Regions from separate parts of the Streptomyces sp. NBC_00203 genome, predicted to be linked through region 1. Evidence: riboswitches for the same ligand, from Rfam matches in the RefSeq annotation. Region 1 holds a riboswitch; each other region holds the start of a gene.
What was found. Region 1 has a riboswitch for cyclic di-AMP ahead of OG975_RS06355 (C40 family peptidase). Riboswitches for the same ligand answer to the same signal wherever they lie in the genome.
Positions count from the first base shown of each region.

Region 2: linked by a shared signal. The riboswitch ahead of OG975_RS19650 (transglycosylase family protein) and the one ahead of OG975_RS06355 (C40 family peptidase) in region 1 are both predicted to bind cyclic di-AMP.
Region 3: linked by a shared signal. The riboswitch ahead of OG975_RS41875 (peptidoglycan DD-metalloendopeptidase family protein) and the one ahead of OG975_RS06355 (C40 family peptidase) in region 1 are both predicted to bind cyclic di-AMP.
Region 4: linked by a shared signal. The riboswitch ahead of OG975_RS28210 (transglycosylase SLT domain-containing protein) and the one ahead of OG975_RS06355 (C40 family peptidase) in region 1 are both predicted to bind cyclic di-AMP.

Region 1 is NZ_CP108126.1:1,356,579-1,363,909, reverse strand. It holds gene lpdA (dihydrolipoyl dehydrogenase) at 1-591, shown strand, start outside; gene OG975_RS06370 (hypothetical protein) at 611-1,345, shown strand; gene OG975_RS06365 (alcohol dehydrogenase) at 1,436-2,461, shown strand; gene OG975_RS06360 (RpiB/LacA/LacB family sugar-phosphate isomerase) at 2,524-2,970, shown strand; gene OG975_RS06355 (C40 family peptidase) at 3,022-4,197, opposite strand; cyclic di-AMP (ydaO/yuaA leader) riboswitch at 4,206-4,379, opposite strand; gene OG975_RS06350 (molybdopterin-dependent oxidoreductase) at 4,508-7,331, opposite strand, start outside.
Region 2 is NZ_CP108126.1:4,368,788-4,376,118, reverse strand. It holds gene OG975_RS19660 (cytochrome P450) at 1-1,188, shown strand, start outside; gene OG975_RS19655 (transglycosylase family protein) at 1,396-2,421, shown strand; cyclic di-AMP (ydaO/yuaA leader) riboswitch at 2,605-2,784, shown strand; gene OG975_RS19650 (transglycosylase family protein) at 2,789-3,484, shown strand; gene eno (phosphopyruvate hydratase) at 3,853-5,139, shown strand; gene OG975_RS19640 (septum formation initiator family protein) at 5,245-5,721, shown strand; gene OG975_RS19635 (DUF501 domain-containing protein) at 5,778-6,302, shown strand; gene OG975_RS19630 (exopolyphosphatase) at 6,518-7,331, shown strand, end outside.
Region 3 is NZ_CP108126.1:9,454,678-9,462,008, forward strand. It holds gene OG975_RS41855 (helix-turn-helix domain-containing protein) at 1-427, shown strand, start outside; gene OG975_RS41860 (DUF6126 family protein) at 460-576, shown strand; gene OG975_RS41865 (tyrosine-protein phosphatase) at 613-1,410, opposite strand; gene OG975_RS41870 (alpha-galactosidase) at 1,592-3,661, shown strand; cyclic di-AMP (ydaO/yuaA leader) riboswitch at 3,964-4,120, shown strand; gene OG975_RS41875 (peptidoglycan DD-metalloendopeptidase family protein) at 4,125-5,027, shown strand; gene OG975_RS41880 (Tat pathway signal sequence domain protein) at 5,325-7,331, shown strand, end outside.
Region 4 is NZ_CP108126.1:6,295,976-6,303,306, forward strand. It holds gene OG975_RS28200 (hypothetical protein) at 1-387, opposite strand, end outside; gene OG975_RS28205 (HAD family hydrolase) at 768-1,580, shown strand; gene OG975_RS28210 (transglycosylase SLT domain-containing protein) at 1,615-2,382, opposite strand; cyclic di-AMP (ydaO/yuaA leader) riboswitch at 2,386-2,542, opposite strand; gene OG975_RS28215 (hypothetical protein) at 2,812-3,141, opposite strand; gene OG975_RS28220 (CocE/NonD family hydrolase) at 3,175-5,172, opposite strand; gene OG975_RS28225 (peptide MFS transporter) at 5,183-6,700, opposite strand; gene OG975_RS28230 (polyprenyl synthetase family protein) at 6,953-7,331, shown strand, end outside.

The DNA of each region.
Region 1 (7,331 bases):
GGCTTCCAGCCGCGCGTGCAGGGCTACGGCCTGGAGAACACCGGCGTCAAGCTCACCGACCGCGGGGCGATCGACATCGACGGGCGCTGCCGCACGAGCGTCCCGCACATCTACGCCATCGGTGACGTGACGGCGAAGCTGATGCTCGCCCACGCGGCCGAGTCGATGGGCATTGTGGCGGCCGAGACGATCGCCGACGCGGAGACCATGGAGCTCGACTACGTCATGATCCCGCGGGCGACCTACTGCCAGCCGCAGATCGCCAGCTTCGGCTGGACCGAGGCGCAGGCCCGCGAGAAGGGCTTCGACGTCAAGGTGGCGAAGTTCCCGTTCACCGCCAACGGCAAGTCGCACGGTCTGGGCGACACCGCGGGCTTCGTCAAGATCCTCAGCGACGCCCGGTACGGCGAGCTCCTCGGTGCCCACCTGATCGGCCCCGAGGTCACCGAGCTCCTCCCGGAGCTGACCCTCGCCCAGCAGTGGGACCTGACCGTCCACGAGGTCGCGCGCAACGTGCACGGTCACCCGACGCTCGGCGAGGCGGTCAAGGAGGCCATCCACGGGCTGGCCGGCCACATGATCAACATGTGACCCCGGGACAATCGTCGCCATGACCGACGGTATGGACGACGCCGAGAGCCGCCTCGCCAGGATCGAGCGGCTCCTGGAGAGCCGCGAGCGCGAGGTGGCACCCGCCTGGCGCCGGGCGACGCGGGGTGAGCCGCGCTGGGCGGTGACCACCGTGATCCTGGTGGCGGTCGCCCTCCAGCTGGTGCTGCCGCACCGGCTCACGCTCCAGCCGTACTGGGCGCTGCCGGTCCTGGAGCTGGTGCTGCTGGCCGGCCTGATCGCCGCGAACCCCCGTCGGGCCGAGCCCCGGACCCGGTGGCTGCGGTGGCTGGACCTGGCCCTGATCTGCGTGATCAGCCTGGCCAACGGCTGGGCGGCGGACCAATTGGTAGTCGGCCTGGTGAACGGCACCGAGGGGAAGGACGCAGGGCCGCTGCTGCTGACCGGCGGCGGCATCTGGCTGACGAACGTCATCGTGTTCGCCCTCTGGTACTGGGAGTGGGACCGTGGTGGACCGATGGCGCGGGCCCGCGGCCACCGCCAGTTCCCCGACTTCCTCTTCGTGCAGATGCAGAGCCCGGACACCGCTCCGCCGGACTGGGAGCCGGCGTTCCTGGACTACCTGTACCTGTCGTTCACCAACTCCACCGCCTTCAGCCCGACCGACGTGATGCCGCTGTCGCGCTGGGCCAAGATGCTGATGATGCTGCAGTCCTCGGTCTCGCTGGTGATCGTGGTCCTGGTGGTCGCCCGGGCCGTCAACATCCTGCATTGACCGAGCGGGCGGGGGACATCCGGCGCGCGCGATCGGCCCGGAGCTGGTCTGCTGGTTCGAGGGGCCGTCGCACTTGTTCCGGAGAGACACATGACTACGTATCGAGTTGCGCAGGTGGCCGCCGTCGGCGGGCCGTTCGAGATCACTGAACGTGAGGTGCCGCGGCCGGGCCCCGGCCATGTACGGATCGCCGTGGAGGCCTGCGGGATCTGCCACACCGACGCCTTCTTCGTGAATGCCGGCCTGCCGGGTGTCCGGTTTCCCTTGGTTCCCGGGCACGAGATCGCCGGGAGCATCGAGGAGCTCGGTGAGGGCACCCAAGACCGGGGCTGGCGGGTGGGCGACCGGGTGGCGGTGGGCTGGTTCGGAGGCAGCTGCGGCTACTGCGAGCCTTGCAGACAGGGCGACTTCGTCATGTGCGAGAACCTCAAGGTCCCGGGGTGGGCCTATGACGGGGGCTACGCCGAGGCGGTGATCGCGCCGGCCGACGCCTTGGCCCGGATTCCCGACGCGCTGACGGCGAGCGACGCGGGGCCCCTGGCCTGCGCGGGTGTGACCACGTTCAACGGGCTGCGGCGCAGCTCCGCCCAGCCGGGCGATCTGGTCGCCGTACTCGGCATCGGCGGACTCGGCCACCTGGGGGTGCAGTACGCGGTCGCCATGGGCTTCGAGACGGTGGCGATCGCCCGGGGAGCCGGCAAGGCCGACTTCGCCAAGAATCTCGGCGCTCACCACTACATCGACAGTACGGGAGACGTCCCCGTCGGGGACGCCCTGCAGTCTCTCGGCGGTGCCAAGGCCGTGCTGGCCACCGCCGGCAGTTCCGATGCCATCACGGCGACCGTGGACGGGCTGTCGCACCGTGGTGAGCTGGTGGTCATCGGGGCGGCTCCCGAGCCGCTGGGGATCAACCCGATCCAGCTGCTCATGAAGGGCAGGATCGTCCGCGGCCATTCGTCCGGCACCGCGCAGGATGTGCAGGACACCATGGCGTTCAGCGCCCTGCACGGCATCCGCCCGACGGTCGAGACCGTGCCGCTGGACCAGGCCGACGAGGCGTATCAGAAGATGCTCTCCGGCACCGCCCGCTTCCGGATGGTGCTCACCACCCGCTGACGTACGCGCCCCAGTCGCACACCCGCAGGACGCGAGCCCAACCGCTGGGTAGTCTCCCAGACATGCGGATCTCCGTCTCCTCGGACATGGACGAACCCGTGGCCCGCTCCCTTGTCGCGGAGCTGCGCAGCCGTGGCCACGAGGTGCGGACGCATGGGGCGCTGCGCCCCGGGGACGACGCGCGGTGGGCGGCGTGCTCGGAGGCGGCGGCCCGGGAGGTCGCCGCCGGGACGTCGGACCAGGCGATCGTGTGCTGCTGGACCGGCACGGGCGCGTCGATCGCCGCGAACAAGGTGCCAGGGGTACGAGCGGCCCTGTGCACGGACGCGTACACGGCGGACGGCGCCCGCCGCTGGAACGACGCCAATGTGCTGGCGCTCAGCCTGCGGCTGACGTCCGAGCCGCTGCTCAAGGAGATCCTTGACGCCTGGTTCGCCGCCCGGGCCAGCGAGGACGCCGACGACCGGGAGAACGTGGCCCATGTCGCACGCCTCGACCTCGGCGGATAGCGGGCCCCAGGGCCGTGGAACCCCGCTACCCCGCAACCCCGTTGCCGGGCTTCAGGCGGGCCGTGTCGCGCCGTGGATCGCCGACTCTCCGGCGAAGAAGATCGACTCCTCGCGAAGGTAGCCCCCCTGGCTCGGCGCGTGGATCATCATGCCGTCGCCGATGTAGAGGCCGACGTGGCTGACGTCGCCGTAGAAGAAGATCAGGTCGCCGGGCCGGATACTGGCGAAGGGGATCGCCGTGCCGGTGACCGCCTGCTCGTACGCGGTGCGCGGGAGTGCGACCCCGGCGGTCTTCCAGGCGGCCTGGGTCAGGCTGGAACAGTCGTACGAGCCCGGTCCGGTGGCGCCCCAGACGCACGGTCTGCCGATCTGTTCACGGGCGAAGGCCACTGCCCTCGCGGCCTTCCTGCCGTACTCCGAGTCCGATGCGATGTCCGCGCCGAACGGCGTGTTCGTGTCGAGCAGCATGCCCGCGGCGATGGAGGTGTCTGTGCCGAGGACGGCCGATGGCTGTGTCTGCCACTCCTGTACGGCCTGGCGGTCGGCCCACGTCTCGGAGGTGGGCCACGCGTCCTCGGCCGGCCGGGAGGCGATTGCGGCGACGGGCGTGCTCCGCTGTGCGGCGATGTGCTGGGTGAGCAGGTCGCGGGCCTTGGCGAGCTTCTGCTGAATCTGCTCCTTGGAGGTCTTCAGCGAGGGCTGCCGGGGCTCGTTGGCCGGTGCGGGCAGGGCCTTGGTGGCTTCCTGCCGTGTCTCCGGTGCGGCCGGCAGCGCGGCGACGGCCCTGGCGGTCAACTCCGCGACAGGACCGGCGGCCTTTCCGGCGGCGGGACCAGCGGTCAGTTCCGCGACAGGCCCGGCGGTCAGTTCCGGGACGGGTCGGCCGGCCGCCGGCCGCCCACGGTCGGTGAGTCCGTTCTGCGGGCGTTCCGCCGGGCGGGCCGGCGTTCTGTCGGCCGGGAGCCTGGCCGGCACGGTGGGACCCAGCTGCGTGCGCGCCACGTCGAACCACGGCCTGGTCACGTCGTCGACGGCGGGATCGGTGCGCCTGCGCCCGTTGTCGGCCGCCGGGTTGACGCGACCCCGCGTCCCCGTGGACGTCGCGCGGGTCGCGTTGTAGTTCCCCGTGGCGGTCTCGGCCTGGTCGTAGAGGGCGCTGATCCGCTGCCGGACCTCTTCTTGGCTAGGCCCGTCCGCCGCGCGGGATGTGGCTTGTTCCGGCGCCATGGGAGACGCGCTCCTTCCGTGTTCCGCCTACCGAGTTAGCTGTCGGGTTCGGGCGGACGATTCCGGAAGGTATGCCCTACGGCCCTTGCCCTGCTGGGCAGTTGGGCCGATTCACCCCAAGTTCGGTTGGGTCCCCGGCTCCGGCTGCCACGGAGGCGCACCGGATTCGGCGGAGGCCGCGCGACCCGGCGAGGTTCGCCGGAGGGAGTCGTGTTGCCTGTCGCCAACCTAGCCAATTTGTGTGGCTCACGTGAAGGTTGAAGCGCGAAGTGTCCGATATGTATTTGTGACCTTCGTCGTACTGGCTGCCTCAGTAGACATCGCGGACGTAGCGTTTGTCGGCCGCGAGCTGCTTGACGAACGCGGCGGCGCCGTCCTCGCCCAGACCGCCGTGCACGACGGCGATGTCGCGCAGCGCCCGGTCGACGTCCTTGGCCATACGGGAGGCGTCACCGCAGACGTAGAAGTGGGCGCCGTCCTGGAGCCAGGACCACAGTTGGGGGCCGTGCTCGCGCATGCGGTCCTGGACGTACACCTTGGTGCGCCGGTCGCGGGAGAAGGCCGTGTCCAGGCGGGAGAGGGTGCCGTGGGTGAGGTGGGCGGTGAGTTCGTCCTCGTAGTAGTGGTCGGTGGCGCGGTGCTGTTCACCGAAGAACAGCCAGTTGGGGCCGTGGTGGCCGAGTGCGCGTCGCTCGTCGAGGAAGCCCATGAAGGGGGCGACCCCGGTGCCGGGGCCCACCATCACCATCGGCGTGGTGGGGTCGGTGGGCGGCCGGAAGCTGGGGGACCGCTGGACGAAGACCGGTACCGGGCTGTCCGGTTCGGCGTCCGCGAGGAACGGGGAGCACACGCCCTGACGCAGGCGGCCGTGCAGGTTCTCCCAGCGGACGACGGACACCGTCAGCGAGACCAGGTGGGGATCGGTGAGCGGGCTGGACGAGATGGAGTACAGCCGCGGTTGCAGTCGCTTGAGCGCGTCCGTCCATTCCTGCGCGGTGGCCCGCACCGGAAGCTCGGTGAGGACGTCGACGGTCTGCCGGCCCCAGCACCACTTCGCGAGTTCGTCCTTGTTGTCGGGACGCAGCAGTTTCTTCAACTCGCGCGGGTCATGGACGCGTTCGCTGATGAAGCGCAGTACGTCGGGGGTGATGCGGGTGATGTCCAGGTGCTCGCCCAGGGCTTGGCGCAGAGCGACCTCGCCGACACCCGCGACCTCCACGGTGGCGGCCGGGTCGAGGCCGGTGACGGCCAGCCACTCGCCGACCAGCTCGGGGTGGTTGACGGGACGTATGCCGAGTGCGTCACCGGCCTCGTACGCCAGCGGTACGTCGCTGTCGCCGGTGTCGAAGGTGAAGCGCCGTACCTCTTTGCCCGCCCCCGGCCGGCTCAGCAGCCGGTTGCCGGTGAGGCGTGCGGTGACCGGGGCGGGCTTCCGTGCACTCCGGGAGGGCGCGGGGGCGAGTGCCGGTGCCGCCACGGGGGCGGGGGTCAGCGCGGTGAGGACCTGGTCCAGCCAGGCTCGCGCCGAGGGCTCGTAGTCCGGTTCGCAGTCCGTGCGGGGCGCCAGACGTACCGCGCCCAGCTCGTCCAGGCGCTGGTCCAGGCGGCGGCCGTGCCCGCAGAAGTCGGCGTAGGAGGAGTCGCCGAAGGCGAGGACCGCGTACTGCCTGCCGGCAAGGCTCGGGGTGTCGTGCGAGGCCAGGGAGTCCCAGAAGGAGGAGCCGTTGTCGGGGGCGTCTCCGTCGCCGAACGTGCTGGTGATCAGGAGCAGCCCGGCGGCGGGCGGCAGCGCGGTGAGATCGGCGTCGTCCATGCCGACGAGGCTGGCCCGGTGTCCGGCCGAGGCGAGCCGCTCGGCGGTGGCCGCCGCGAACTCCTCGGCGTTGCCGGTCTGCGACGCCCACAGGACGACGATCTCGCGTCCCTCGGGGACGGACGTGCGCGGCACGGAGACCTCGGCGGGCACGGCGCGGGAGTACATGCCGGCCAGCACGCCGTTGACCCACAGCGCGTGGCCGGGGCTGAACGGCGCCGTCGGCGGGAGCACCGGCACGCCGGGGGCGCCCGCGTCGATACCGGCGAGGAATCCGACCAGATAGGTGCGCTCGGTCTCGCACAGCACGGGCGGCGGCGGGACGGGGTCCAGGCCGAAGGCGGTGGCCGCCGCGCTCGGCACCACCGCGCCGGGCGCGGTCGTGCGGGCCAGGGCCGGGACGGGCGCGGGCACGTCGGCCCGCGCGGGCACCTTGGCCGGCACGGCAGCCCGCGTGGCCACCTTCGCCAGCGACACCGCGCACACCTTGAACTCGGGCTGGAAGGAGAGCGGGTCGACGGCATCGCTGGTCACGGCGTTGACGCTCAGATACTCGCCGAACAGGTCGTTCCAGTGGAACGGGGCGAAACAGTTTCCCGGCCGGACCCGGTCCGTCACCACCGCGGGCAGCACGGCCCGGCCGCGCCGGGAGGCGACCTCCACCGAGTCACCGTCGCGGATGTCCAGCGCCTGGGCGTCGTCCGGGTGCAGTTCCACGAACGGGCCCGGGTTCAGCTTGTTGAGCTTGGCGACCTTGCCCGTCTTCGTGAGGGTGTGCCACTGATGCTGCACCCGCCCGGTGTTCAGGACGAACGGGTAGTCGTCGTCCGGCATCTCGGCCGCCGGAAGGTGCGGGCGGGCGTGGAAGACGGCTCGGCCGCTCGGCGTGGGAAAGGACAGGCGGCCGTCCTCGGCGACGTACCTGATGGGGTTGCGGTCGGGCCCGTCGTCGGACGCCGCGGGCCACTGCACGGAGGTGGAGCGCAGCCGCTCGTAGGACACGCCGCGCAGGTCGTAGCCGGTCTTCGGGTTCCAGGCGCGCTTGATCTCCTCGAAGACCTCCTCCGCGCTGTCGTAGGAGAAGCCCTTCTCGTACCCCATCTCGCGCGCGACGGCCGCGATGATCCGCCAGTCCGCCATGGCTTCGCCGGGCGGCTCCACCGCGGGCCGGGCGAGGGTGAGGTTGCGCTCGCTGTTGATGAGCACGCCCTCGGTCTCGGTCCACAGCGCTCCGGGCAGGATCACATCGGCGTACGCGTTGGTCTCGGTGTCCGCGAACACGTCCTGGGTGACGACGAATTCGGCCGCCTCCAGGCCTTCG
Region 2 (7,331 bases), 3.0 Mb from region 1:
TGGCTCCGCGAGCACGCCCCCGTGCGCAAGACGCGCCTCCCCAGCGGGGTGGAGGCCTGGCTCGTCACCCGGTACGCGGACGCCAAGCAGGCGCTCGCCGACCAGCGGCTGTCCAAGAACCCCGCCCACCACGACGAACCCGCCCACGCGAAGGGGAAGACGGGTATCCCGGGTGAGCGCAAGGCCGAGCTGATGACGCATCTGCTCAACATCGATCCGCCGGACCACACAAGGCTCCGACGGCTCGTCTCCAAGGCCTTCACCCCCCGGCGCGTGGCCGAGTTCGCGCCGCGCGTGCAGGAACTCACCGACCACCTCATCGACCAGTTCGCCGACAAGGGCTCCGCCGACCTCATCCACGACTTCGCGTTCCCGCTCCCCATCTACGCCATCTGCGATCTGCTCGGCGTCCCGCGCGAGGACCAGGACGACTTCCGGGACTGGGCGGGGATGATGATCCGGCACGGGGGAGGGCCCCGAGGAGGCGTCGCGCGGTCCGTCAAGAAGATGCGCGGCTATCTCGCCGAGCTGATCCACCGGAAGCGGGAAGCGCTGCTCGAGCACCCCACCCCCGGCGAAGACCTCATCTCCGGGCTCATCCGCGCCTCGGACCACGGCGAGCACCTCAGCGAGAACGAGGCGGCCGCCATGGCCTTCATCCTTCTCTTCGCCGGCTTCGAGACCACGGTCAACCTGATCGGGAACGGCACGTACGCCCTCCTCACCCATCCCGAGCAGCGCGCACGCCTCCAGGCCTCGCTCGCCGCCAAGGACACCGGACTCCTCGAAACCGGTGTCGAGGAACTCCTCCGCTACGACGGTCCCGTCGAACTGGCCACCTGGCGGTTCGCGACCGAGGCCGTGCGCATCGGCGGGCAGGACATCGCGCCCGGCGACCCCGTCCTCGTCGTACTGGCGGCTGCGGACCGTGACCCCGAGCGGTTCGAGCAGCCGGACACGCTCGACCTCTCGCGGCGTGACAATCAGCACCTCGGGTACGGCCACGGCATCCACTACTGTCTCGGCGCGCCGCTCGCCCGCCTGGAGGGGCAGACCGCGCTCGCCACGCTGCTCACCCGTCTCCCCGATCTCCAACTCGCGGGAGATTCTGCCGATTTGCGCTGGCGTGGCGGGCTCATTATGCGGGGATTGCGCACGCTTCCCGTGGAGTTCACACCAGGTCGGTAGGCATGCCGGAGGACGGCCCTCCGGTGTGCCGGACAACGGGCGCCCACCTGCGAAAAGGTGACGGTCCCTCAACTCCGTGATCTTCACGTGATCTGTGCTGCATCGACTTGTGACAAGCGTTCGAGTGCGGATACGTTCGATCACCAACGCGGCCCGCCTATCGCAGTGGCCGCTGTTGTCACTTGCTGTCACTCGAAAGGCTTCCGCATGCTCTCCGGGAACGGCCGTCATCGTCGCCCGCGTCAGGCCCCGGCCCTCATCGTTGCCGCAGGGGTGACCGGATCGGCGATCGCGATCCCGTTGCTCGGCGCCACCAGTGCGAGCGCGGCCGACGGCACCACGTGGGACCGGGTCGCGGAGTGCGAGAGCGCGGGATCGTGGAGCGCGAACGACGGGAACGGGTACTACGGCGGGCTGCAGTTGACCCAGGAGACCTGGGAGTCGTACGGCGGCACCCTGTACGCCCCGAGCGCCGACCAGGCCAGCCGCTCGCAGCAGATAGCCATCGCCGAGAAGATCCTCGACGACCAGGGCCTCGCCGCCTGGCCCACCTGTGGACCGCTCTCCGGGCTCAGCAAGCACTCGGGCTCCGTCGAGGTCGACACGGGCGTGGCGGACGACTCGTCGAGTTCCTCCGACTCCTCCGACTCCTCCGACTCCTCGGGCTCCTCCGGCTCGTCCGATTCCTCCAGCTCCTCGGAGTCGTCCGGTTTGTCGGACTCGTCATCCTCGTCCAGTTCATCTGATTCATCCTCATCATCCGACTCCTCCCCGGATGCGGCCAAGAACACGACGAAGTCCGACACCTCCTCCGGCGACAGTGATTCTCAGGATTCCGACAGCTCGGACACAGAGACGGCGAAGAGTGACGACTCGGACAAGTCCGGGCAGAACGGCGACTCTTCGAGTGCGTCCGACAGTGCGACGACCGGTGCCGGACGTCACCGTGGTGACACCGCCGACGAGGGTGTGACGGAGGACGTGACCGACGGCCGTACGGACAGCGCTTCCGGGCGGCATGCCTCGCGCGGCTCCAGCGCCTCGCGCGACGCCGCCGACGGCTCGTACGTCGTCCGCACCGGAGACAGTCTCTGGACGATCGCCGATGCCCTTGACCTCGAAGGCGGATGGGCCGGGCTGTACGCCGAGAACAAGAAGACGATCGGCACCGATCCTGACCTCATCGTGCCCGGTCAGAGCCTTGCAGTTGGTGCTGAATCGGGCGAAAAGTAGCGGGAGTTCGCGTCACGGTTCGCTGCGGAATGTCCGGTTTGGTGAGAGTGAGACATGAGTCTCAGAAGCCCTGATCGTCTTTGAAATTCCGGGTATCGACTGCTTACGGTCGTGACCGCTCGCCACAGCGGGCCCCGACGGTTGCAACGCCGAATCCTGCCAACGGCCGTACGGGAACAGTCGTCGCGTCAAGCGCCGTAGGCAGGAGCGGGGGACCCAAGGTAAGCGCCGCGCCCGGTAGTTCACCGGGAGTGGCTTGGGGTGAAGCCGTACGTCCGACGTCGTGAAGACGGAGGCCGTACGACCGGGCACTCACCCGCCCGAACCCGACAGCTCACCTCGCAGGCGTCGGTGAGGGGATCACTCCATGCTGTTTTCCAGCAAGGGCAAGCACCGCCGCCCGTCCAAGGCCGCCCGTGTCGCCACGCTCGCCGGCGTCACCGGTGTCGCCATCGCCGCCCCGCTGATGGCGGCCGGCAACGCCTCCGCCGCGACCGCGTCCGAGTGGGACACCGTCGCCCAGTGCGAGTCCGGCGGCAACTGGTCCATCAACACCGGCAACGGCTACTACGGCGGCCTGCAGTTCTCGGCCTCCACCTGGGCGGCGTACGGCGGCACCGCCTACGCCTCCACCGCCAACCTGGCGTCCAAGTCGGAGCAGATCACCATCGGTGAGAAGGTCCTCGCCGCGCAGGGCAAGGGTGCCTGGCCGACCTGCGGCACGGGCCTGTCCAGCGCCGCGTACACCGGTGGGACGACCTCCAGCTCGTCCAGCGCCTCGACCACCCCGTCGAGCACCACCACCTCCACCACCCGGACGACGGAGCAGCCCGCCTCCCGTTCCGCGGAGCGCCCGGCCGCCACGAAGACCGTCACCACCCCGACCGGCAAGAAGGTCAAGAAGGGTGACGGCGAGTACAAGGTCGTCAAGGGTGACTCCCTCAGCTCGATCGCCGAGAAGAAGCACGTCAAGGGTGGCTGGCAGCAACTGTTCGAGCTGAACAAGGACATCGTCGACGACGCCGACTTCATCTACCCGGGTCAGCAGCTTCACCTGAGCTGACAACGGTTCGCGGCTGACGCCTGTCGACGGCTCTCGGCGGAAAGCTGACAACGGGCTCGCAGCTGAACCACAGTCCTCTCCTATACGCGGTCTCCATAGTGGAGGCCTCGTGAGGGTCCCCCCGTCCCCACGGGCTCCCCGCTCCGGTGCGTCTTCCCCCGTACGCACCGGGGCGGGGCTTTTTTATGTACGGGTTCATGTACGGGTTCATGTGCGGGGCCGCAGGTTTTTGTTCCGTTCGGAAACAATTTACTCTCGGTTCTGCCCAAGGGGTGGGCGACCGGCTGGCCGATCCCCCCGGGGCGGTTAGGCTCATGTCGCGGCGCCATCACAGGTTCCGCGTTACCCGCGTCACATCCCAGAAGGAGATGCTCGTGCCGTCCATCGACGTCGTCGTAGCCCGGGAAATCCTGGACTCCCGAGGCAACCCCACGGTCGAGGTCGAGGTCGGCCTCGACGACGGCAGCACCGGTCGTGCCGCCGTCCCGTCCGGTGCCTCCACGGGTGCCTTCGAAGCCATCGAGCTCCGCGACGGTGACCCCAACCGTTACCAGGGCAAGGGTGTCGAGAAGGCCGTCCTCGCCGTCATCGAGCAGATCGGCCCGGAGCTCGTCGGTTACGACGCCACCGAGCAGCGCCTGATCGACCAGGCCATGTTCGACCTGGACGCCACCGACAACAAGGGCTCGCTCGGCGCCAACGCCATCCTCGGCGTCTCGCTCGCCGTCGCGCACGCCGCCTCCGAGGCGTCCGACCTCCCGCTCTTCCGCTACCTGGGCGGCCCGAACGCGCACCTGCTGCCCGTTCCGATGATGAACATCCTGAACGGCGGGTCGCACGCCGACTCGAACGTGGACATCCAGGAGTTCATGATCGCCCCGATCGGCGCGGAGTCCTTCTCCGAGGCGCTGCGCTGGGGCGCCGAGGTCTACCACACCCTCAAGAAGGTGCTGAAGACCAAGGGCCTGTCCACGGGCCTCGGCGACGAGGGCGGCTTCGCCCCGAACCTGGAGTCCAACCGCGCCGCGCTCGACCTCATCATCGAGGCCATCAAGCAGGCCGGTTACGTCCCCGGCGAGCAGATCGCGCTCGCGCTCGACGTCGCCGCGTCCGAGTTCTACAAGGACGGCAAGTACGAGTTCGAGGGCAAGTCCCGCTCGGCCGCCGAGATGACCGAGTACTACGAGGAGCTCGTCTCCGCGTACCCGCTCGTCTCCATCGAGGACCCGCTGTACGAGGACGACTGGGCCGGCTGGAAGGTCATCACCGACAAGCTGGGCGACAAGGTCCAGATCGTCGGCGACGACCTCTTCGTCACCAACCCGGAGCGCCTGGCCCGTGGCATCGAGGAGGGCTCCGCGAACGCCCTGCTCGTCAAGGTGAACCAGATCGGCTCGCTGACCGAGACCCTGGACGCCGTCGAGATGGCCCAGCGCAACGGCTTCAAGTGCATGATGTCCCACCGCTCCGGCGAGACCGAGGACGTCACCATCGCCGACCTCGCCGTCGCGGTGAACTGCGGCCAGATCAAGACCGGTGCCCCGGCCCGCTCGGACCGCGTCGCCAAGTACAACCAGCTGCTGCGCATCGAGGAGATCCTCGACGACGCGGCGGTGTACGCCGGTCGTTCGGCGTTCCCCCGCTTCAAGGGCTGAGCTGTAACGGCTTAGGAAGCGTCGTACGTACGTCCCCGTACTCGGTCCCGTACCGTGTGCGGGGACGTACGCACGTGACGGGCTTGTACTGGGGAGGCGGGATTCATGGCCGTGAAGGACCGGGACCGGTTCTCCACCGCGACCAGGCTGAAGCTGCTCGGCGAGCAGACGGCGGCCCGGGTCTACCGCTCCCAGACCAAACGGCAAGCCCGTCGCTCCCGGCTGACCGGCCGGGCGGCGCTCCTCGCCCTCGTCCTCTGCTCCCTCGTCGTCGCCCTCGCGTACCCGATAAGGCAGTACGTGTCCCAGCGCGCCGAGATCTCGGATCTGGAGCGGCAGCGGGCACAGGCCCGCGAGCGGGTCGAGCGGCTGCGCGACCTCAAGGCACGCTGGCAGGACGACGCGTACGCCGAGCAGCAGATCCGGCAGCGGCTGCACTATGTGATGCCGGGCGAGACCGGCTACGTCGTGATCGACCCGGACGCGGCGAAGCAGGCCCGTGCCGACCAGGGGGCGGCCGACCGTCCCTGGTACTCCAACGTCTGGGACGGCGTGGACAAGTCCGACGCCGCCGACCAGTGACGGCCCATGAGCTGACCAGCACCATGAACTGACCAGAAAGACATGTGACTCACGGCATGGAAACGCCACCGCCGACCACCCCGCGCACCGAGCCGACCGACGCGGATGTCGAGGCCTTCAAGCAGCAGCTCGGGCGGCCGCCGCGCGGGCTGCGCGCGATCGTGCACCGGTGCCCGTGCGGGCAGCCGGACGTCGTCGAGACGGCGCCGCGTCTTCCCGACGGGACGCCGTTCCCGACGACGTACTACCTGACGTGTCCACGGGCCGCGTCCGCGATCGGGACGCTCGAAGCCAACGGGGTCATGAAGGAGATGACGGAGCGGCTGGCGACGGATCCTGAGCTGGCCGCCGCGTATCGGGCTGCCCACGAGGACTACATCGCGCGGCGCGACTCCATCGAGGTTCTGGAGGGCTTTCCCAGTGCGGGGGGTATGCCGGACCGGGTGAAGTGCCTTCACGTGCTCGTGGCGCATTCTCTGGCCGCGGGGCCGGGGGTGAATCCCCTTGGTGACGAGGCGATCGCGATGCTGCCGGAGTGGTGGCGCAAGGGTGCGTGTGTGGTTGTGCCGGACGGGGACTGAGGGCCTCTCGGTTGTGTGTCGGGTGCGGGCCGGTGGGGGCTGGTCGCGCCCACGCGGCGGAGCCGCATATCGACACAGCCCCGCGCCCCTAAACAACTGCCGGTCCGCCCCGGGTGCTTTTAAGGGGCGCGGGGAACTGCGCGACCAGCCCCCACCGCCCCGCAGCCAAAGAACCACCCCCACGCACCCCCACCCACGACAGGAGACCAGAGCTCATGACCAGGGTCGCTGCCATCGACTGCGGTACCAACTCCATCAGGCTGCTCGTCGCCGACGCGGACCCGGAGACGGGGGAACTCGTCGAGCTGGACCGCAGGATGACGATCGTGCGGCTCGGGCAGGGCGTCGACCGGACGGGCCGGCTGGCCCCCGAGGCGCTGGCGCGGACCTTCGCGGCGTGCAGGGAGTACGCGGCGATCATCAAGGAGCACGGCGCGGAGCGGCTGCGCTTCGTGGCGACCTCGGCGTCCCGCGACGCGGAGAACCGGGACGAGTTCGTGCGCGGGGTGCTGGACATCCTCGGGGTCGAGCCCGAGGTCATCTCCGGTGACCAGGAGGCCGAGTTCTCCTTCACGGGCGCGACGAAGGAGCTGACGGGGCGTGACGACCTCGCCAAGCCGTACCTCGTGGTGGACATCGGCGGCGGGTCGACCGAGTTCGTCGTCGGCGACGACCATGTGCGGGCGGCGCGCTCCGTGGACGTCGGCTGCGTGCGGATGACCGAGCGGCACCTCGTGCACGACGGCGTCGTGACCGACCCGCCCACCGAGGAGCAGATCGCGGCGATGCGCGCCGACATCGAGGCGGCCCTCGACCTCGCCGAGGAGACGGTCCCGCTGCGCGAGGCGCACACGCTCGTCGGGCTGGCCGGCTCGGTCACCACCGTGTCGGCGATCGCGCAGAACCTGCCCGAGTACGACTCCGAGGCCATCCACCACTCGCGCGTCTCCTACGACCGTGTCCGCGAGATCACCGAGTGGCTGCTGGCGTCGACGCACGCCGAGCGCGCGGCCGTCCCCTCCATGCACC
Region 3 (7,331 bases), 8.1 Mb from region 1:
TACGACGGTCTCCGAACTACTCGGCGAGACGGTCGCCGACCGGGACGCGATCGTGCGCGCCGCCGACATGGACCCGACCTCCGCGGGCGGCTGGACCTACTGGCAGGCGGGCGCGCCCGGTCGCGGTATGCAGGCGCTGCGCGTACACGTTCCCTACGGCTCGCAGGGCGACATCGTGCGCGTCCACCCCGGCGAGGAGTGGCTGTACGTCCTCCAGGGGCGGCTTCGGCTGCGCCTCGGGGACACCGCGCACATGCTCGCGCCGGGCGACAGCGCGCACTTCGACTCGCTCACCCCGCACCGCATCGCCGCCGCCGATCGCGGCGGTGCCGAGCTCCTGTTCGTCCACACCCTGCTGCAGAGCCCCACCGCCGCGCTGTGCCTCGGCCCGGCGACGGGGCACCCGATCTCCGGAGAGACGTCATGACCGAACCCACGAAGCCCGACACCCGGTGGTCCCTGGAGGAGAAGTTCCCGCGCGCCCTGTGGGTGCGACTGATCATCTACGTCGCCGTCGGCCACCTCTTCGCGGCCTTCATCTACCTGCTGTTCACGCTGGGCGCGCACAACCAGTAGATCCGTCTCGGGCAGTGGATCCCCTTCGGCGCCGGCTCAGTCCAGCAGACGCTCGCGCAGCCGCTCCCGCAGTTCCGGGGTGATCCGCAGCGCCCGCTCCAGGTAGGGGTCGACCCCGCCCCAGGTCTCCTCGATCGTCTCGAAGGCCGCCGTCAGGTACTCGGCGCGCGCGTCGAACAGCGGGCTCAGCAGCTCCATGACCTCGGGGGAGTACGCGGAGGCGGAGCTGCCGTTGCGATGCACCTTGTAGCGGCGGTGCTTCGCGTTCGACTCCAGGTAGTCGGCCACGATCGCGTCGCGCTCGACGCCGACGGCGAGGAGCGTCACGGCTATCGACAGGCCCGCGCGGTCCTTGCCCGCCGCACAGTGCATCAGCGCCGGAACGCTCTCCTCGGCCATCGCGTGCAGCACCTGGGAGTGCTCGGCCGTGCGCTCCTTGATGATCGTGCGGTACGAGGTGATCATGCGGTTCGCGGCCTTGCCGTCCGCGAGGATCGAGCGGAGCTGGTCGATCTCGCCGTCGCGGACCATCTTCCAGAACTCGGAGCCGTCGGCCGGGTCGGTCAGCGGAAGATTCATGTTCCGCACGCCCGGCAGCTCGACGTCCGGGCCCTCCAGCTTCTGGTCGGAGGCATTGCGGAAGTCGAAGATCGTGTGCAGGCCCAGGGAGGAGAGGAACGCGGCGTCCTCCTCGGTGGCGTGCGCCAGGTGGCCGCTGCGGAACAGCCGGCCGTGCTTCACCCGCCGGCCGTCCGTGGTGGGCAGGCCGCCCACGTCCCGGAAGTTGCGAACTCCTGCCAGCTCGGGCTCGGTCGACGGGACCTGCTGCGTCACTGGGGCTCCTCCCCTTCGGCCGTCGGCGCTGCTCGGCGTTGCCTGCCGACGGAGGTTGCGCTCTCGACGATACGACATAGGTTCCTGGGGCAATGAGTTGTCCACAGCCGTTGCCTTCAGGGCGCCGAGCCCATGATGATGTTGGGACCTGATCGCACCTGTTTGAATCTGTGGGGGACTGATGATCGAGGTCGGCACGGACGGTCGTACCTGGCTTCTTTCGGGGCCGACGAGCAGCTACGCGCTACAGCTCACCGACGTCGACGAGCTGCTGCATCTGCACTGGGGCCCACGGATCGCGCTCGTCGACGCCGAGGCGTTCGCCGCCCTGCCCGCGCCGCAGTACTGGCCCTTCGAGTCTCCGCTCGACGGGCGCGAGGAGTACCCGGTCGAGGGCGGCCCCCGCTTCGTACGCCCCGCCCTCTCCGTGCGGACGGACGAGCGGCGCGGCACCGAGTGGCGCTTCGAGGAGCACGAGGCGGACGGCGACGAGCTGCGGCTGCGCTTCTCGGACGCCGGGCTCGGCGTCACCCTGCACTACCGGATGCGCGGCGATGTCGTCGAACGCTGGGTGACCCTCGCCAACCAGGGTCCCGCCCTGGAGCTGCTGCGCGCCGACTCCGCGACCTGGACACTGCCCGAGCGCGACGGCTGGCGGCTGTCCCAGCTGCACGGGCGCTGGGCGGCCGAGTCCCGGCTCGTGCGCGCCCCCCTCACCTACGGTGAGAAGGTCATCGGCAGCCGGCGCGGACACACCGGTCACCAGCACCTGCCCTGGGTCGCCCTCGACAGCGAGGCGACCGAGGAGAGCGGCGAGGTGTACGGGTGCGCGCTCGGCTGGTCCGGCTCGTGGCGGATCGCCGTGGCCCAGCTCCCCGACGCGCGCGTGCAGATCTCCGGCGGCGCCGGGTACGACGATTCCGGGCTGCTGCGGCTGGAGCCGGGGGAGTCGTTCACCACCCCCGTTTTCGCCGGACTGCGGAGCGACGGCGGCTTCGGCGGGGCGAGCCGGGCCTGGCACGCCTACCAGCGCGCGTACGTCATCCCGGACGCGGACCAGGACCGGCCGGTGCTGTTCAACTCCTGGGAGGCCACCACCTTCGACATCTCCGAGGACCAGCAGGGGGTGCTGGCGCGGCGGGCCGCGGCGATGGGGGTCGAGCTGTTCGTGGTCGACGACGGCTGGTTCGGGACGCGGACCAGCGATCGCGCCGGGCTCGGCGACTGGACCCCCAACCCGGACCGCTTCCCGGCGGGGCTCAAGCCGCTCGGCGACTACGTGCACGGGCTCGGGATGCAGTTCGGTATCTGGGTCGAGCCGGAGATGGTCAATCCGGACAGCGAGCTGTATCGCGCCCACCCGGACTGGGTGCAGTTCCAGCCAGGGCGAACCAGGACGGAGTACCGCAATCAGCTCGTACTGAACCTCGCCCGCCCGGACGTCCAGGAGTACCTGTGGGGCCAGCTCGACGGCCTGCTCTCCAGTGCGCCGATCGACTATGTGAAGTGGGACTTCAACCGTTGCTTCACGGACGCCGGCTGGCCCGGCGAGCGCTACCCGCAGAAGCTGTGGGTCGAGCACGTGGACGCCCTGTACGCCCTTCTCGACCGGTTGCGGGCCGCGCACCCCGAGGTCGCCTTCGAGTCGTGCTCGGGCGGTGGCGGCCGCATCGACCTCGGCGTCATGGCGCGTACGGACCAGGTGTGGACCTCCGACAACACCGACCCGCTCGACCGGCTCGCCATCCAGCACGGCTTCGGTCAGATCCACCCGGCCCGGATCATGGCCGCCTGGGTCACGGACAGCCCGAACACGCAGCTCAACGGGCGGGTCAGCTCGCTGCGCTTCCGCTTTGTGAGCGCCATGGCCGGGGTGCTCGGCGTCGGCGGAGACCTGGCCGAGTGGAGCGAGGAGGAGCTCGTCGAGGCGCGGGGCTGGGTGGATCTCTACAAGGAGATCCGCCCCGTCGTCCAACGCGGCGACCTCTACCGGTTGCGGCCCCCGGAGGGCGGGCTGAGCGCGGTGCAGTACGTCCACGGCGACGAGACCGTCGTCCTCGCCTGGCTCCAGGCCCAGCGGTACGGCGAGCCGGTCGCCCCGCTGCGGCTTCGCGGGCTCGACCCGACACAAGCGTATGAGTGCCGCGAAACGGGCGAAGTGCACCGGGGTGCGGTGCTGCTGCATCACGGGGTGCGGACGGGGCTGCGCGGGGATCTCGATGCGGCAGTTATCCGGCTGCGTCGCATGTGACTGTTCTGTCCGAATTAACGGCTTCATTCCAACTGGCCCTGGAATAAAGCATCGTGGGTCGAGGTGCGTGAGCAGCGTCATATTCGTGACGATGTGTTGCGACCCCTATTTCGCAACATGCCCGAATTCCCGGGCGGGTTGAGGGGCCGGGAAGATCGTCGATCCACGGAGGGTGACCGGAATTCCGGCGTGGATCAAGAAGGGCGGACGTACAGAAAAGGCACATGGTTGTCGCCGCGCTCTCATCTCGCCTACGTTCGGCCCCAATCCGGACGGACGCCCAATCCTGCCGCCGCCCGGAACCCGCACACTCACCCGTACACGGCAGGAGCGGGGGACCCACAGGTTCCGTGCCTGTTCCGGTCTCCGGAACGGCTAGGGGTACAGCCGCGCAGCAGCACGGCCGGGCATCTCCAGCCCGCACCCGACAGCTCACCCCGCAGGCGCCGGAGAGGAACTCGTCATGCCCGCGAAGGGTAAGCACCGCCGCCCCAAGTCCCAGCGTTTCACCCGCTCGATCGCCGTGGCCGGAACCGGCGGCGCCGCGCTCGCGCTGCCTCTGATGGGGGCCACCGGCGCCCATGCCGCGACCCCGACGGCCACCGTCGCGAAGACCCCCGAGAAGGCCGCCACCGCCGCTCCCGCCGCCGCCAAGAAGGCGGCCGGGACGAAGACCTACGCGGTGAAGGCCGGCGACTACCTCTCCAAGATCGCCGACGAGCAGAACGTCAGCGGCGGCTGGAAGAAGCTCTACTCCGACAACCGCTCGGCCGTCGGCAGCGACCCGTCGCTGATCCACCCCGGTCTGAAGCTGACGATCGGCAAGAAGGCCGCGTCCGGCAGCGCCACCCGGTCGTCCGCCAAGACGACGCCTTCGTCGGCCAAGACGACGACGTCGGCCGCGGACACCGCCACGGCCACCCCGGCCGCCAACACCGCCTCCACCAGCAACAGTTCCGGCTACACCCTGCCGGTCGAGGGCGCCACCGTCGGCACCGGCTACAAGGTGGCGGGCAGCATGTGGTCCAGCGGTTACCACACCGGCGTGGACTTCGTGGTCCCGACCGGCACCACGATCAAGGCCATCGCCGCGGGCACCGTCGTCTCGGCCGGCTGGGGCGGCGCGTACGGCAACCAGGTCGTCATCCAGCACGCCGACGGCCAGTACTCCCAGTACGCCCACATGTCCGCGCTCTCCGTCTCGGCGGGCCAGACCGTGACCGAGGGCCAGCAGATCGGCCTCTCGGGCGCGACCGGCAACGTCACCGGACCGCACCTGCACTTCGAGATCCGCACCACCCCGAACTACGGCTCGGACGTGGACCCGGTCGCGTACCTGCGCTCGCACGGTGTCGCCGTCGGCTGACGCCTTCCCCCCCTGCCGCCCCCCAAGGCGGACCATGTGCCTCCAGGGCACGACTCCCTGCCCCCCAAGGCAGACCACGTGCCCTCCAGGGCACGCCTCCCTGCTCCCCACGGCAGGACTCCCTGCTCCCCAAGGCAGGACAGCAGCCAAAGGCCGGACCCCACGATCCCCGGGGTCCGGCCTTTGGTCTTTCGTGAGCGATTCATGATCGGCACATTGCGGTCCTGTGGCATGCCTGCACGAGGTATCGACAGGCGTGCGACAGTGGCCCCACAGTGATCTCCGCAAGCGCTTTCTATGCCTTCGGAGGTCCCTGTGCCCGGCGTCGACCGACGCACCGTCATCAAGGGCGCCGCAGCCGCGGCCGCCACCACCCCGTTCTCCTGGGCGCTCTCCCGCGGTGCCGCCGCCGCGCCGTCAGCCGGGGGCGACACCGAGTTGCACTGGCTGGAGGGCACGGCGCCCGCCACCCACGCGGGCACCGTCTGGGGTGTGCCCTGGTCCCGTGGCACCCACCAGCCCGACCAGACGTTCCGGCTGGCCACCGCCTCCGGCGACGAGGTGCCCGTGCAGAGCTGGGTCACCGGCCACTGGCCCGACGGCTCGGTGAAGTGGACGGCGCACGCCATCGCGCCGGGCGCGCCCAAGGCCGAGACGTACAAACTCTCCGCGGGTACCCCGGCGGCTCCCTCGCAGCAGCTGAGAGTCACCCGCTCCGGCGGCCGGATCGAGGTGTCGACCGGTGTCATCACGGTGGCCTTCGGCGCGAAGGGCTCCGACACCGTCGTACGCAGTGTCCGACGTGGCGCGGCCGAGATCGCCCGGGACGGACGGCTGGTCGCCCTGCGCCAGGGTTCGCTGCGTGACGGCGTCGCGACGGAGGACTTCACGGGCCGGATCGAGAAGACCGAGGTCGAGCAGGACGGGCCGGTCCGCGCCGTCATCCGGGTCGAGGGCAGGCACCGGCGCGGCGGCCGGGGCTGGCTGCCCTTCGTGCTGCGTTTCTCCTTCCACGCCGGTGCCGAGTCCTTCCGGCTGGTGCACTCCTTCGTCTGGGACGGCGAGCAGGAGCCGGGCAAGGCGGACGGCGACTTCCTGCGAGGCCTCGGTGTCCGCTTCTCCGTGCCGCTGAACGATCAGCCGTACGACCGCCACATCCGCCTCGCCGACTCCGGCGGGGGTCTCTTCAGCGAGGCGGTCCAGGGCGTCACGGGACTGCGCAGGGATCCCGGCGAGGCGGTGCGCACCGCGCAGATCGCCGGCGAGAAGCTGCCCGACACCTCGACCTGGGACACCCGCGTGTCGAGCCGCCTCGCGTACATCCCGCGGTGGGGCGACTTCACGCTCACCCAGCCGACGGCCGACGGCTATGTGATCCGCAAGCGCACCAAGGACGGACACGGCTGGATCCAGGCCGCGGCAGGACGGCGGGCCGGTGGCTTCGGCCATGTCGGCGGCCCGAGCGGCGGACTCTCCTTCGGGCTGCGGGACTTCTGGCAACGGCACCCCACGCAGCTCGACATCAGGGGCGCCGCCACGGACACGGCCGAGGTCACCCTCTGGCTCTACTCGCCCGAGGCGCAACCGCTCGACCTGCGCTTCTACCACGACGGCCTCGGCCAGGACACGTACGAGAAGCAGGCCGAGGGCCTGGAGATCACGTACGAGGACTACGAGCCGGGCTTCGGGACCCCGTACGGGATCGCCCGGACCAGTGAACTGACCTTCTGGGCCCACGAGTCGACCCCGAGCGCGGCGGATCTCGCGGCGCAGGCCGTTGCCGTCGCCACCCCGCCGCTGCTCACCGCCACCCCCGAACGCCTGCACTCCGCCGGGATCTTCGGCGACTGGGCGCCGGTCGACCGCTCGAACGCGGCCCGCGAGGTCATCGAGGACCACCTCGACGACCTCTTCGCCTACTACCGCGACCAGCGGGAGGACCGCCGCTGGTACGGCTTCCTCGACTACGGCGACGTGCAGCACACCTACGACAACGACCGGCACGTCTGGCGCTACGACGTCGGCGGCTTCGCTTGGGACAACTCCGAGCTGGGCACCGACCTGTGGCTCTGGTACCACTTCCTGCGCACCGGCTCCGCCGAGGTGTTCCGCTTCGCGGAGGCCATGACGCGGCACACCGGTGAGGTCGACGTGTACCACCTGGGGAAGTGGGCCGGGCTCGGCACCCGGCACGGGGTGCAGCACTACGCGGACAGTGCCAAGCAGGTCCGTATCTCCACGGCCGCCAACCGCCGCTTCTACTACTTCCTCACGGGCGACGAGCGCACCGGCGACCTGCTGCGC
Region 4 (7,331 bases), 4.9 Mb from region 1:
CCTGGCGTCCAGCTCGTCCTCCTCTTCCTCGGGCAGATCCATGGTGAGGAAGTCGTACTCGCCGTCGAACCAGATCCTCAGCCCCTTGACCTCGTTCACGTACAGGGGGCTTCCGGTGGGGTCCTCGGGCACGTTGCCGAGCATCTCGAAGCCGTCTAGCAGCCAGCAGGCGTAGTTCCAGCGGGCCTCTCCCGGGTCCTCCGGGTAGGTCTGCTGCTCGTACTGGGTCTCGGTGTTGTACCCGATGGCCACGTACGGGTGGCGATCGTCGCCGTCGATTCGCCAGATACGGAAGGAGAGGGCGTAGATCTCGGGCTTGAGGGCCTCCGGGAAGCGCCGGATGACGTCTTCGGCGGCGGTTCGGAGGTGTTGCCGGAAGGGGGTCACCGCGTGGCGTCCGGGAAGAAGGCGGCCTGGGTGACGGTGAGTTGGGTGACGGTGAGCTGGGGGCCGACCGAGCTGCTGTAGCCGCTCTCGGTCCACTTGTCAGGCTTGAGGTTCATGTGTCTCCCCGCACTCTCTCGATGAAGGCCGGCGGCTCTTGGGGCGTCAGGGCCTGCGCCCGGATCATTTCACCCCGCCAACTCCCCGCCCCCACCGACCACTTCACCGTCCTCCTCTCCGCGCCCCCCGAGAGGTGCTCGTGCTGCCCGAACCGGCCGCGCTGTCCGCGCCGCCCGTGCGGTGAACGGCGTTGCGGACGGGATACCGGACGTCGTCCGGTTCACGCCGGGCCGATGTGTCGTTCGATCCGTATTCTTCGGATCATGGCCGCTCCGACTGCATATTCACTCATCGCCACTGACCTGGACGGAACGCTGCTGCGCGGCGACGACACACTCTCCGACCGGTCGCGGGCCGCGTTGGCGAGAGCCACGGCCGAGGGGGCCCGGCATCTGGTGGTGACGGGACGGCCGGCGCCGAGGGTCCGACCGCTCCTCGACGAACTCGGCGGCGAGGGGCTGGCGGTGTGCGGTCAGGGGGCGCAGTTGTACGACGCCGGGGCGGACCGTCTGCTGTGGTCGGTGACCCTGGACAGGGAGCTGGCGGAGACGGCGCTGGGCAAGATCGAGGCGGAGGTCGGGCTGCTCTACGCGGCGGTGGACCAGGACGGCGTGGACGGGCTGACGCTGATCGAGCCGGGGTACGTGATGCCGCATCCGACACTGCCGGCGGTGCGGGTGCGGCGGCGCGACGACCTGTGGACGGAGCCGATCAGCAAGGTGTTGCTCCGTCACCCGTCCTTGTCCGACGACGAGTTGGCGTCGGCGGCGCGCGGAGTGGTGGGTTCCCTGGCGACGGTCACCATGTCGGGGCCGGGCACCGTCGAACTCCAGCCATGCGGCGTGACCAAGGCGACGGGGCTCGCCCTCGCCGCCGAACACCTCGGGCTCGGCCCCGCCGCCACCCTCGCCTTCGGTGACATGCCCAATGACATCCCGATGTTCGACTGGGCCGCCCACGGCGTCGCCATGGCCAACGCCCACCCGGAACTCAAGGCGGTGGCCGACGAGGTGACCTTGTCGAACGAGGACGACGGGATCGCCGTGGTGCTGGAGCGGCTGTTCGAGGCTCGTTAGGCCCGGCCGCGCCGACACCCCCGTCGAGGACTGGTCAGTAGGCCCCGTTGACGTTGTCGATCGAGCCGTACACCGCCGCCGCGTAGTTGCAGGCCGCCGTGATGTTCGCGACCGGGTCGTAGGGGTTCGTCGAGGTGCCGGCGACGTGGTAGGCGTTGAAGGTCGGGTCGATGACCTGGAGGAGGCCCTTGGACGGGGTACCGGCGGCGGCGTTGGAGTCCCAGTTGTTGATGGCCAGGGGGTTGCCCGAGGACTCGCGCATGACGTTGCGGTAGATGCCGTTGTAAGTGCCCGGAATGCCCGACTTGGCCATGATGTCCAGGGACTGCTTGATCCAGCCGTCGAGGTTGTTGGCGTACGTCGTGGTGGAGGCGGGGGTGGCCTTGGTCGCCGCGGACTTGGCGGTCGCCGTGGTTGCCTTCGTCGTCGAGCTCGACTTCACGGTCTTCGTGCCCACCGTCAGCGTCAGGCCCGGGCGGATCGCAGCCGGGTTCGCGCCGATGACCGCACGGTTCGCTTCGTACAGCTTCTTCCAGCCGCCGCTCGTGGGGTTCTTCTGCGCGATCGTGGAGAGGGTGTCGCCCGCGGCCACCTTGTAGGTGAGGAGCTGGACGTCCAGGGTCGTGGTCGCGGCGGTCTTGGCGACCTGCGCCACCTGTGCCGCCTGTGTCGGTGTGGCCGCGTGCGCGCCGGTCGCGCTCACGAGGGGGAGTGCGAGCGCGGCTCCGCTCGTGCCGACGGCGACCATGCCGCGGGTGAGAGTGCTGGTCTTCGTACGGCGGTGCTTGCCTCGTGCGGGCATGGCGATTTTCCTCTCCGGTGCCTGCGAGGTGAGCTGTCGGGTTCGGGCGGGAGATGCCCGGCCGCGCTGTGGACGCGGCTTCACCCCTAGCCGAACCGGGGTCCGGATCGGCGGCTTACCTGGGTCCCCCGCTCCTGCCGTGCGTGGGTGGGTGGGGTTTCCGGGCGGCGGCAGGATTCGGCGTTCCGCTCGGATCGGGGCGAACGTATGCGAGAGCACATGTCGGGAACAAGACCTGATGTCGCAGTGAAGATCGCTTTAGCCTGGATATGGCGAGGGCGAAACGTCCGATTGCGCCGGAATTCGATCCTCAACTTGCCTTTTGCAAAGGGGGAGTCGCCGAGGGGGCTTTGGCGCGGGGTCCGGTCGGGCGTGACCCAATTCACGCGACCAAGCGCAACCAAAGCGGCAAGCCAGGCAACTCGGGCATTACGGTTCGAGCGTCCAGACGGGGGAGTGCCTCGGCGGAGCCGGCCGGACCTCCCACACGGAGAGATCCGTGTCGGGGTCGTCGTCGGGGAGGCGGCCCGCGTTGGGCTTGAAGTAGAGGCCGTAGCCCCAGTATTCGGGAAACTCGTGGCACATCAGGTCGGGGTACGGCTCGAACTGCTGCCCCTCGTATGCCCTGTTGATCCTCGCCACCGCCTCCGCCCGCGAGATCCCGAAGCGCGTGACCATCTCCTGGGCCATCTCACGGAAGTACGCGAGCATGCCCTCGTCGAGGTCCATCAGGAATTCCCCGGTCCGCGATCGCGCCATGGTGCGATCGTTCCCTATGGCGCCCCCGGGCCTCTAGCCCGCGGTTCGGGGGATTCTCCTCTCCCATGTCCGGTGGAAGACCACCTCGTCGCCGTCCTTGCAGATCACCTCGTTGGAGGTGATGAAGTCCTCGGCGTCGCAGGTGATCTCGGACGTCGTGGACACCCGCGCGTCCCACGGCAGGTCCGGTCGGTGGAGGCGGACCGACCAGGTCGAGCGGGCGCGGGCCGACAGGGGATCGGAGGCGTCGATCGTGTACGTCTCCAGCGCGTCCTCGGTGAATTCGAGACCGTCGGGGTACACGCGCGTGCCGCCGTAGCGCGGGTCCACCTCCAGACGCCAGGTGCCGGCGGCCACGTCACGGACGACCAGGCGTTCCGGGCGGGGTTCGTCCAGCGTCGTGGGGACGACGACTCCCAGGGGCTCGGACTGCTCCGGTTCCTCGAACGTGAGGGAGGGTGCCGACTCCCGTGCCCGCAGCGGGAGTTCCAGCGCGCTGCCCGCCGGGTCCAGGGTGAAGCCGGCCTCCGAGCCCGGCTGGGGCCAGATCCAGGGCCAGTACGCCGAGGAGACGGAGAGGCGGATGCGGTGGCCCGCAGGGAACGCGTAGCCGATGCCGTTCAGGTCGAAAACCACGTCCTCCGTAGTGCCCGGTTTCCAGGAAACCGCCTGGTCACGGCCGTAGCGCGCTGACAGGTTCAGTACACCTCGGGTGACGAGCGTCGAGGCTCCGTCGGGGGCCACGTCGCAGAGGCGGGCGATCACCTGGCCCCGGGGGGCCGAGGACGTCAGCCGCAGCCGGACCCGGGTGCGGCCCAACACCCAGGTGTCCTCCGGCACTTCGAACTCGAAGCACGCTGATCTCGCGTCCTCCTCCCGCTGGTCCGGCGGCAGATCCGCGTCGTTCCCGAAGGGGAAGAAGCGGCCCGCGTCCACCCCCGTGTACTGGGGGGAACGGACCAGGACCGGCGCCCCCTGGAGCGCGTACGAGACCGGGGTCACCGAGGGGGAGGGCCAGGCGGGGTCACCCACCCAGCGGCCGGGCAGGGACGGGTACGTCGTCGCCGGGGGGTGCGCGTCCATCACGTACGAGCGGAGCACGGGGGTGGCCATGGCGCCGGTGTCCTTGTCCCGGAGCCAGTGGTCCCACCAGCGCAGGGTCTCCTGGAGGAAGCCGATCGCCGGGCCCGGTGGCAGGCCCCGGTCCGGGTACTGGTGCGACCAGGGGCCGATCAGGCCTCGTACGCGGTCGGGCGGCAGGTTCTCGACCAGGCGCAGCACCGTGTCGCGGTACGGGTCGTGCCAGCCGCCGACCGCCAGGACCGCCGCGCGGATGGCGCCGTAGTCCTCGCAGGCGCTGCCGTGGCGCCAGTACGCGTCCCGGGTCTGGTGGGACAGCCAGGTGTGGACGAACGGGTCGACCGCCTCCAGGCGCTTCACCCACATGTCCCGCCACATCACCTCGCCCACGTGCACCGGGTCCGGCGGGCGGGAGACGAAGGCGAGCATCGTGGCCGCCCAGGCGTGCATGTCGACGGCGAGGACGGAACCTCCCATGTAGTGCACGTCGTTGTCATAGCGGTCGTCCGTCGAGCAGACCGTGACGATCGCCTTGAGCGGCTCGGGCGCGAGGGCCGCGATCTGGAGGGAGTTGAAGCCGCCCCAGGAGATGCCGAACATGCCGACCTTGCCGCTGCACCAGGGCTGGGCGGCCAGCCATTCCACGACCTCCACCCCGTCGGCCAGCTCCACCTGCGAGTACTCGTCCGTCGGCATGCCCTCCGAGTTGCCGTGACCGCGGACGTCCACGCGGACGGAGGCGTAGCCGTGGCCCGCGTACCAGGGATGGCGTTGCCAGTCGCGGGGCGCGGTCCAGTCCGTGAGGCGGTACGGGAGGTATTCGAGGAGGGCGGGCACGGGCTCGTCGGTCAGCGGGCGCCAGATCCGGGCGTACAGACGGGTGCCGTCCGGAAGGGGGATGAGGACGTCCTCGTGAGTCGTCTCGTAGGGGAAGGACGTACGGATGTGCATGAGTGTCACCTCAGTGGACGGGGTGCATCGTGCGGCGCAGCCAAGGGGCGAGCGCCATCACGGCGAGGCCGGCCGCCACCGCGATCGCCCCGTTGACGCCGAAGTACGCCGGCTTGGAGACGTCGTCGTACAGCTTCACCGTCTGGGCCTGGATGCCGTTGGCGAGCGCGAGGGACAGGAACCAGAGGGACATCGTCTGGCTGGAGAAGGCGACCGGGGCGAGCTTGGTGGTGGCGGACATGCCGGAGGTTTCGAGGAGGACGTCGCCGAGGCCGAGGAGCAGGTACGAGCCGACGATCCACCAGGCCGACATCAGGTAGTCGTCGCTCGAGTGGCCGCTGGTCGGCAGCACCATCAGGAGGAAGGACAGACCACCGAGTACGACGCCGATCGCAATCTTGTTCGAGGCGTGCGGCTGGCTGTGGCCCATCCGGACCCAGAGGGCGGCCACGACCGGGGCGAGGCCGACCTCGAAGGCGCCGAGCGCGGAGGCGTACCAGCTCGCCGGGAAGTCGAAGCCGAGGATCGTCGTCTCGGCGTTCGACGCGGCAAGCAGCATCATCGTCGAGTACGCCTGGAAGAGGATGAAGTTGAAGACGGTCGAGGCGAGGAAGAGGACCACGTACGGGCGCAGCCGGCCGCGCTCCTCGGGCGTCACCCGGGGGCTGGTGAACATCACCGTGAAGTAGACGACCGGCGCGATCACCGAGACGAGGGTGAGGAGATCGACGAAACGGCCCATCGTCAGCCAGCCGCCGACCGCGAGGAGCACCGCGAGCACGGCGACCGTCAGCAGGCCCGCGACGATCAGCCGGACGGCGCGGCGCATTCCTTCCGGTGTGAGGGCGAATTCCGCCGTGTGTCTGCGTCCGGCCAGGTGACGGCGGCCCATCACATACTGGATCAGGCCGAACGTCATGCCGATCGCGGCCGCCGAGAAACCCCAGTGCCAGCCCTTGTGGTCGCCGAGCCAGCCGGTGATGAGAGGGCCCGCGAAGGCGCCGATGTTGATCGCCATGTAGTAGAGGGCGAAGCCGGCGTCGCGACGGTCGTCGTCGGTGCGGTAGAGCTTGCCGACCATCGTGGCGACGTTGGGCTTGAGCAGGCCGGTGCCCGCGCTGATCAGGCCGAGGCCCACCCAGGTCATCGTGGCCGTGGGTACCGCCATGGAGTAGTGGCCGCAGGCGATCAGGATGCCGCCCCACAGGACCGCGCGGTACGAGCCGAGCATGCGGTCGGCGAGCCAGCCGCCGGCGACGGAGACCAGGTAGACGAGCGTTCCGTACGCCGCCGACACCGACGCGGCGGTGCCCGCGGCCATGCCCAGGCCGCCGTGGGCGACGGAGTCGGCGAAGTAGAGGACCAGGATCGCCTGCATGCCGAGGAACGAGAAGCGTTCCCAGACCTCCAGGCCGGAGAGGGTCAGCAGGCCCCTGGGCTGGCCGAAGAAGGCGTGGTCGTCACCCGGCGGCGGCTGGCTGCCGGGCTCGGCTTCGACGGTGCTTCGGGCCACGGGCGCCTGCCTCATCGCAAGTCGGTACATATCATGTCGTATCAACTGATCCAGAACATACCGTCCGTGATCCGATACCGCCCGGGCGTAGGGGGGTACCTCCCCCTGGAGCGAAGTCGCGCGAGGGACGGTGGGCGCTCGTGGTGATCGAAACGTGACCGGATACGCTGACTTGAGTGATGGCAGCGACACATCGACAAACCGTGTCATCGACCGAATGATCGACCGAGTTCGCCATGTGATCGTCAGCAGACAGGAGAACCTCTCGTGACCGTCGTCGGGCCGTTCGGGCTGAGCGTGCGGGACCAGGCTCTCGAAGCCGATGTCCAGGCCGGATTGGCGGCTGTCGAGGAGGGTTTGCTCGAAGCCACCAAGAGTGAGGTCCCCTTCATCACGGGAGCCGCCCAACACCTCGTGCGGGCAGGCGGGAAGCGGTTCAGGCCGCTGCTCGTGATGCTCGCCGCGCAGTTCGGTGACCCCTACGCGCCGGGTGTCGTGCCCTCGGCGGTGGTCGTCGAGCTGACCCATCTCGCCACGCTGTACCACGACGACGTGATGGACGAGGCCGAGGTGCGGCGCGGGGTGCCCAGCGCGAACGTCCGCTGGGGCAACTCGGTGGCCGTCCTCACCGGCGACTTCCTTTTCG